Regions from separate parts of the Micromonospora sp. B9E7 genome, predicted to be linked through region 2. Evidence: predicted binding sites of a transcription regulator. Region 2 holds the regulator's gene; the other holds the start of a gene.
What was found. The regulator HrcA, encoded in region 2, represses chaperone genes, less so after heat shock. The targets are predictions, from matches to a motif close to GGTTNGCACNCTCNNNNNGAGNGTGCNAACC.
Positions count from the first base shown of each region.

Region 1: groL (chaperonin GroEL) is a predicted target of HrcA. The motif match lies at 1,804-1,834, and genes of this name have one in related genera.

Region 1 covers NZ_JBDPLX010000010.1:200,235-203,762, reverse strand. Annotated here, with positions in the region: gene groL (chaperonin GroEL) at 1-1,609, opposite strand, end outside; gene ABGB10_RS18730 (hypothetical protein) at 1,882-3,078, opposite strand; gene ABGB10_RS18725 (cold-shock protein) at 3,174-3,377, opposite strand.
Region 2 covers NZ_JBDPLX010000002.1:475,275-478,802, forward strand. Annotated here, with positions in the region: gene dnaJ (molecular chaperone DnaJ) at 1-650, opposite strand, end outside; gene hrcA (heat-inducible transcriptional repressor HrcA) at 722-1,744, opposite strand; gene ABGB10_RS04910 (DUF4870 domain-containing protein) at 1,970-2,599, shown strand; gene hemW (radical SAM family heme chaperone HemW) at 2,636-3,528, opposite strand, start outside.

The DNA.
Region 1 (3,528 bases), on a different contig from region 2:
CCCCGCCACCCGGGCCAGCCGGGGCAGCCGGGGTCTTCTCCGGCTTGTCCGCGACAACGGCCTCGGTGGTGAGGAACAGCGCCGCGATGGAAGCGGCGTTCTGCAGCGCGGAGCGCGTCACCTTGGCCGGGTCGATGATGCCCGCGGCCAGCAGGTCGACGTACTCACCGTTGGCGGCGTTGAGGCCGTGACCCGACTCGAGGTTACGGACCTTCTCCACCACGACGCCGCCCTCGAGGCCGGCGTTGACGGCGATCTGCCGCAGCGGGGCGTCCAGCGCGACCTTGACGATGTTCGCGCCGGTCGCCTCGTCGCCGACCAGGTCGAGCTTGTCGAAGGCGGTCTTGCCGGCCTGGACCAGCGCGACGCCACCACCCGGGACGATGCCCTCCTCGACGGCGGCCTTCGCGTTGCGAACGGCGTCCTCGATGCGGTGCTTGCGCTCCTTGAGCTCGACCTCGGTGGCCGCGCCGACCTTGATGACCGCAACGCCGCCGGCCAGCTTGGCCAGCCGCTCCTGCAGCTTCTCCCGGTCGTAGTCGGAGTCGCTCTTGTCGATCTCGGCCCGAATCTGGTTGACCCGGCCCTGGATCTGCTCGGCGTCACCGGCACCGTCGACGATGGTGGTCTCGTCCTTGGTCACCACGACCTTGCGGGCGCGGCCCAGCATGTCGAGGCTGGCGGCGTCGAGCTTGAGGCCGACCTCCTCGCTGATGACCTGGCCACCGGCGAGGATGGCGATGTCGGTCAGCATGGCCTTGCGGCGGTCACCGAAGCCCGGCGCCTTGACGGCGACCGACTTGAAGGTGCCACGGACCTTGTTGACCACCAGGGTGGCGAGAGCCTCGCCCTCCAGGTCCTCGGCGATGATCAGCAGCGGCTTGCCCGACTGCATGACCTTCTCCAGGATCGGGAGCAGGTCCTTCACCGACGAGATCTTGCTGTTGGCGATCAGGATGTACGGGTCGTCGAAGACGGCCTCCATACGCTCCGGGTCGGTCATGAAGTAGGCCGAGATGTAGCCCTTGTCGAAGCGCATACCCTCGGTGAGCTCCAGCTCCAGCCCGAAGGTGTTGCTCTCCTCGACGGTGATGACGCCTTCCTTGCCGACCTTGTCCATCGCCTCGGCGATGATCTCGCCGACGGTGCTGTCGCCAGCGGAGATGGAGGCGGTGGAGGCGATCTGCTCCTTGGTCTCGACGTCCTTGGCGAGCTTGGACAGCTCCTCCGAGACGCTCGCGACCGCGGCCTCGATGCCCCGCTTCAGGGCCATCGGGTTGGCGCCGGCGGCCACGTTGCGCAGGCCCTCGCGAACCAGGGCCTGGGCCAGGACGGTCGCCGTCGTCGTGCCGTCACCGGCAACGTCGTCGGTCTTCTTGGCGACCTCCTTGACCAGCTCAGCGCCGATCTTCTCGTACGGGTCCTCGAGCTCGATCTCCTTGGCGATGCTCACACCATCGTTGGTGATGGTGGGGGCACCCCACTTCTTCTCGAGCACGACGTTGCGGCCCTTGGGGCCGAGCGTCACCTTCACGGCGTCGGCGAGCTGGTTCATGCCCCGCTCGAGGCCGCGGCGCGCCTCTTCGTCGAACGCGATCATCTTGGCCATACGGCGTTGTCCTCCTGGACACTCACGGGCCACCCGAGATGTGTGCCTCGGATGGGCCGCCTGGTGTACGCACCTTGGGACGTCGCCACCTGGCGACGACGACGTCCTTCGGCCGGGCCGGATAGCCCGCGACGACCGGCCATGTGCCGCCCCGGCGTCTCCACGCCGGTGCAACCTGGCCCCACCGTCCCGACCATTGGCACTCACGGTATGCGAGTGCCAATGACTTGTTTAGCACTCTCCCCTGCCGAGTGCAAGCACGATGAGGCCGCTCAGCCGAGTTCCGCAGCCAGTCCGGCAGCGTTCACCGGCGCCTCATGGGCGCGCTGCTCGGTGTACGTCAGCAACAGACCGATCATCTGGGCGAGGTGAGCCGGCAGGGCCAGCACCGCGGTGACCCCGATCACCACCACCGCGCCGATCGCGGTGCCCGCCGAAGCGAAGGGATCCGTACCGAATGCGGAGGTGCCGACCCCTTCCAGAGCGCTGGCGACAAAACTGACCACGATCACCGCGAGGGCCACCAGGGCCACCCGACCGAGCAGCAGGCCGAGCCGGTCGTGGAACATCCGGAACGACCGGCCGATCGGGTTGTGGCGCTCGAAGAGGTACACCGGGCCGGCCATGCTCAGCGCGAACGCCAGGTAGATGCCCGGCAGTACGCAGAAGCAGAAACCGATGCCGATGAGCAGACTGACCAGCAGGGTCCAGCCCCACAGCCCGAGCGCCCGACGGAGGCCGTAGCGCAGCGCGGAGTCGAGGCTGGCCGGTTGACCGACGGCCTGCCGGGTGATCACCCAACTGCCGGCGGCCCACCCGACGGCCTGCACCAGGCCGATCACCAGGCTCCCGCCGACCAGCACGGCCAGGAGGCCCACCAGGTCGGCGACGAAGTTGTCCGGCAGCGCGGCGGTCGGATTCGTCTCGGCATCGACAGCCCAATTCGCCGACGGGTCCAGCCCGAGAGAGATCACCGACAGCACCGCCGCGGGCAACACCTGGGTGAGCAGCATGATGGGCACCAACTGCCGCCAGCCCCGGCGCAGCGCTCCCCCGCACCTGTTGAACCAGCCGCCGATGCCGGCACCGGGCGGCGTGACCAGGGGATCGTTCGGGTCGAACCCGTAACCGGGCGGGTACCACCCACCCGGCGGCCCTGGATACCAGGGCTGCCCACCATAGGGACCCGCCCCGGGCGGGTAGCCCCCGGTGGGCGGAAACACCCAGCCCTGTGGCGGCGGACCACCCGCACCCCAGGCACCCTGGGCGGGGTCGCCACCCGGCGGCGGACCACCCGTACCCCAGGCACCCTGCGTGGAGCCCCACCCTGGCGGCGGACCGACCGGCGGTACGCCTGGCTCCGCACCCGGCGGCGGACCGGCGGGGCCGGGTTGGCTCTGGGGCGGGTCGGATGGGCCCGGCTCACCCGGCCCGGAGGGTGGGGTGGACGAGGGTGGCTGGTCGGTCATGAACGCTCCTCAGCATTGGCTGGAACGGTTCACGATCTTCCCGGTTGCACGCCCGTGCCGCAGCCCCGACGCGCGGGCCGTTCGGTGCGGGAGATTCAGCCGATCACGCGTACGCGCTCCGCCTGCGGGCCCTTCTGGCCCTGCGCGATCTCGAACTCCACCCGCTGACCGTCCTCCAACGCCTTGTAGCCGTCCATCTCGATCGCGGAGAAGTGGACGAACACGTCCTGACCGCCGTCGACGGCGATGAAGCCGTAACCCTTTTCGGCGTTGAACCACTTCACGGAACCCTGTGCCACGGTGCCACTTCCTCACTGTGCGCGGCGTTGCCAACCCGGCGCACGGCACAGCCGGACGCCATCGGAGCACCGCCTCAGCAATCGATGACGGCCATTGAAAGCGGTGACCGAAATCGCACGCTACACGAGGAGTGACAGCCGTGCACGACCA
Region 2 (3,528 bases):
CGGGTACGGACCCGGCCGTCGCCGGCGCAGGTGGGGCACGGGTGCGGGATGGTGGTGCCGTAGCCCTGGCACACGGTGCACGGCCGGGCGGAGACCACCTGGCCGAGGAAGGTGCGCTGCACCGACTGCACCTCGCCCCGACCGGCACACGCCTCGCAGGTCGCCAGGTGGGTGCCGGCGGCCGTGCCGGCGCCGGAGCAGGTGGTGCAGAGCACGGCGGTGTCGACCGTGATCGGCGCCTCGACGCCGAACGCCGTCTCGTGCAGGTCGAGTTCGAGCCGCAGGATCGCGTCGGCGCCCGGTCGGGTACGCGGACGCGGGCCACGGGCGTTGCCACCGGCACCGCCGAAGAAGGCGTCCATGATGTCCTGGAAACCGACGAACGGGCCGGCGCCGCCCGGGCCCCCGGGGCCTCCGGCACCGCCGCCGCCCGGGGCGAGCGGGTCGCCACCCAGGTCGACGATCTGCCGCTTCCGGTCGTCCGAGAGGACCTCGTACGCGGCGTTGATGTCCTTGAACTTCTCCTGAGCCTCCGGGTCCGGATTGACGTCCGGGTGGAACTGGCGCGCCAGCTTGCGGTAGGCGCGCTTGATCTCGTCATCGGAGGCTTCCCGGCTCACACCGAGAATGCCGTAGTAGTCCCTGGCCACTGCGTTCCGTGTCCTCATGTTCGTCTCGCGTTGCGCCGATCCGGCTGCCGCCGGCCGTCGGCCCTGACTGGTCAGTTCTGGGCCAGCAACTCGCCCACGTAGCGTGCCACGGCGCGCACCGTGGCGATGTTGCCGGGGTAGTCCATCCGGGTGGGCCCCAGCACCCCCAGACCACCGACGATCGTCGCGCCCGGACCGTAGCCGGTGCTGACCACCGAGGCGGCCCGCAGGTTGTCGAACTCGTTCTCGTCGCCGATCAGCACCCGGGTCGTGCTCGGCTCGGTCTCGCCGATGAGCTTGAGGAGCACGACCTCCTCCTCCAGTGCCTCGAGGATCGGCCGCAGGGAACCCTGGAAGTCGAGCAGGCCACCCCGGGTGAGGTTCGCGGTGCCGGCGAGCGCGATCCGCTCCTCGTGCCGCTCGACGAGCGTCTCCAGCAGGACGGTGGCGAGCGTGGTCATGGTCGGGCGCAGCAGGGTCGGCGCTTCCTCGACCAGCGCCTGCACCAGCGGCGGCGTCTCGGACAGCCGGGCGTTGGCGAGCTTCTCGTTGATCAGTCGGCGTAGGTCGGTGACGTCGTCGGCGGACACCGGCCCGGGCAACTCCACCAACCGCTGCTCCACCCGCCCGGTGTCGGCGATCATGACGAGCATCAGCCGGGTGGTGGAGATCGGCACCAGTTCCAGGTGCCGCACCGAGGAGCGGGCCAGGCTCGGGTACTGCACGACCGCCACCTGGCGGGTCAGCTGGGCGAGCAACCGCACTGTGCGGTGCACCACGTCGTCGAGGTCGACCGCGCCGACCAGGAAGCGCTCGATGGCCCGACGCTCGGCCGGGCTGAGCGGCTTGACCCGGGACAACCGGTCGACGAACAGTCGGTAGCCACGGTCGGTGGGCACCCGGCCGGCACTGGTGTGCGGCTGCCGGATGTAGCCCTCCTCCTCCAGCACGGCCATGTCGTTGCGGACGGTGGCCGGGGAGACCCCGAGCTGGTGCCGCTCGACCAGCGCCTTGCTGCCGACCGGCTCCTGGGTGGAGACGTAGTCCTCAACGATCGCGCGGAGCACGGCGAGTTTCCGGTCGTCGAGACCCATCCCCGCACCTCCTGATCGCTCGTCGGCCGCCGGCTCCCTGGGCCGGCCGGGCCGTCCTGGCACTCGACTGTAGCGAGTGCCAGTCTACGTCGGCGTGCCCGCCGGCGCGATGATCAACGACGGCCCGTCGGTGCGGCCCGCGCCACCCCGCCGGACCAATCGGCCCACATCGCCGGGCGGTGTTGCTCTGGTGCGGCGTTGCCAGGTGCCCCTACCGTGACATCCATGACTGAACCTCCTCGCCCTCCCGGCGCGGGTGACCCCGGCAACTACCCGCCGGAGCCGACCTCCCCGGGTTCGTACCCGTCGGCCGAGCCACCCACCGCACCACTGTCCGGGGCACCCGGCCCGGGCGGCTATCCCCCGGCCGGTGGCTATCCGCCGCCCACCGGTGACCAACCGCCGTCAGGCGGCTACCCTCCGGCGGGAGGCTACCCCCCGCCCGGGGGCTATCCCCCGCCCGGCGGCTACCCGACCGGTGGGGCCTACGGCGGCCCCGGCGGCGGCTACGCCAACAGCGAGGACAAGACCTGGGCGCTGGTCGCGCACTTCGGCGGTGCCGCCGGCATGATCATCAGCGGCGGTGTGCTCGGCTGGATCGCCCCGCTGGTGGCGATGCTGGTCCGCGGCAACCAGTCCCCGACCGTGCGGGCGCACGCCGTGGCGGCGCTCAACTTCCAGCTCATCTGGTCGATCGTCGGCCTGGTCGGCTGGGTGTTGTCCTGCATCCTGATCGGCTTCATCGGGGTCATCGCGGCCGTCGTCCTCGGCGCCGTGTTCGGCATCCTGGCCGGGATCAAGGCCAACGAGGGGCAGTTCTACCGCTACCCGCTCTCGGCGAGCTTCATCAAGTGACCTCGGGCCGGCCGCTCCCCCGGCCGGCCCGCCCGCTCAGGGCAGCAGGTCGCGCACGACCGCGTCGGCGAGCAGCCGCCCGCGCAGGGTGAGCACCGCTCGGCCGGCCGCGTACTCCTCGGCTGCCAGCAGGCCGTTGGCCAGCGCCCGCTCGGCGCCGGCCCGGCCGCTGGCGTCGAGCACCGCCAACGGGAGGCCGCTGGCGAGCCGCAGCCGGAGCATCACGTCCTCCATGTGCGCCTCGTCGGCGGTGAGCACCTCCCGGGCCAGGCCGGGGGACGCTCCGGCGGCCAACCGCTGGGCGTACGTCGAGGGGTGTTTGACGTTCCACCAGCGCACCCCACCGACGTGGCTGTGCGCCCCCGGCCCCAGCCCCCACCAGTCCGCGCCGGTCCAGTAGAGCAGGTTGTGCCGGCACCGGGCCTCGTCGGTGCTGGCCCAGTTGGAGACCTCGTACCAGGAGAGCCCGGCCGCGTCGAGGGCGGCCTCCGCGGCCAGGTAGCGGTCCGCGGCGACGTCGTCACTGGGGTACGCCAGTTCGCCGCGTCGCATCCGGGCGGCGAGCCGGGTGCCGTCCTCGACGATCAGGGCGTACGCGCTGACGTGGTCCACTCCGGCGGCGACCACCTGCTCCAACGAGGCGGCGAAGTCCTCGGCCCGCTCCCCCGGCGTCCCGTAGATCAGGTCCAGGTTGACGTGCTCGAACCCGGCGTCGCGGGCTTCCAGCGCGGCGGCGGTGGCCCGGCCGGCGCTGTGTTTGCGGTCCAGGATCGCCAGCACCCCCGGCGACGCGGACTGCATGCCCAGCGAGATCCGGGTGTAGCCGGCGGCCCGCAGCAGCTTCAACGATTCCGGGGTGACCGATTCCGGGTTGGCCTCGGTGGTCACCTCGGCGTCGGCGGCCAACCCCCAGGTGCGGTCGATGCCGT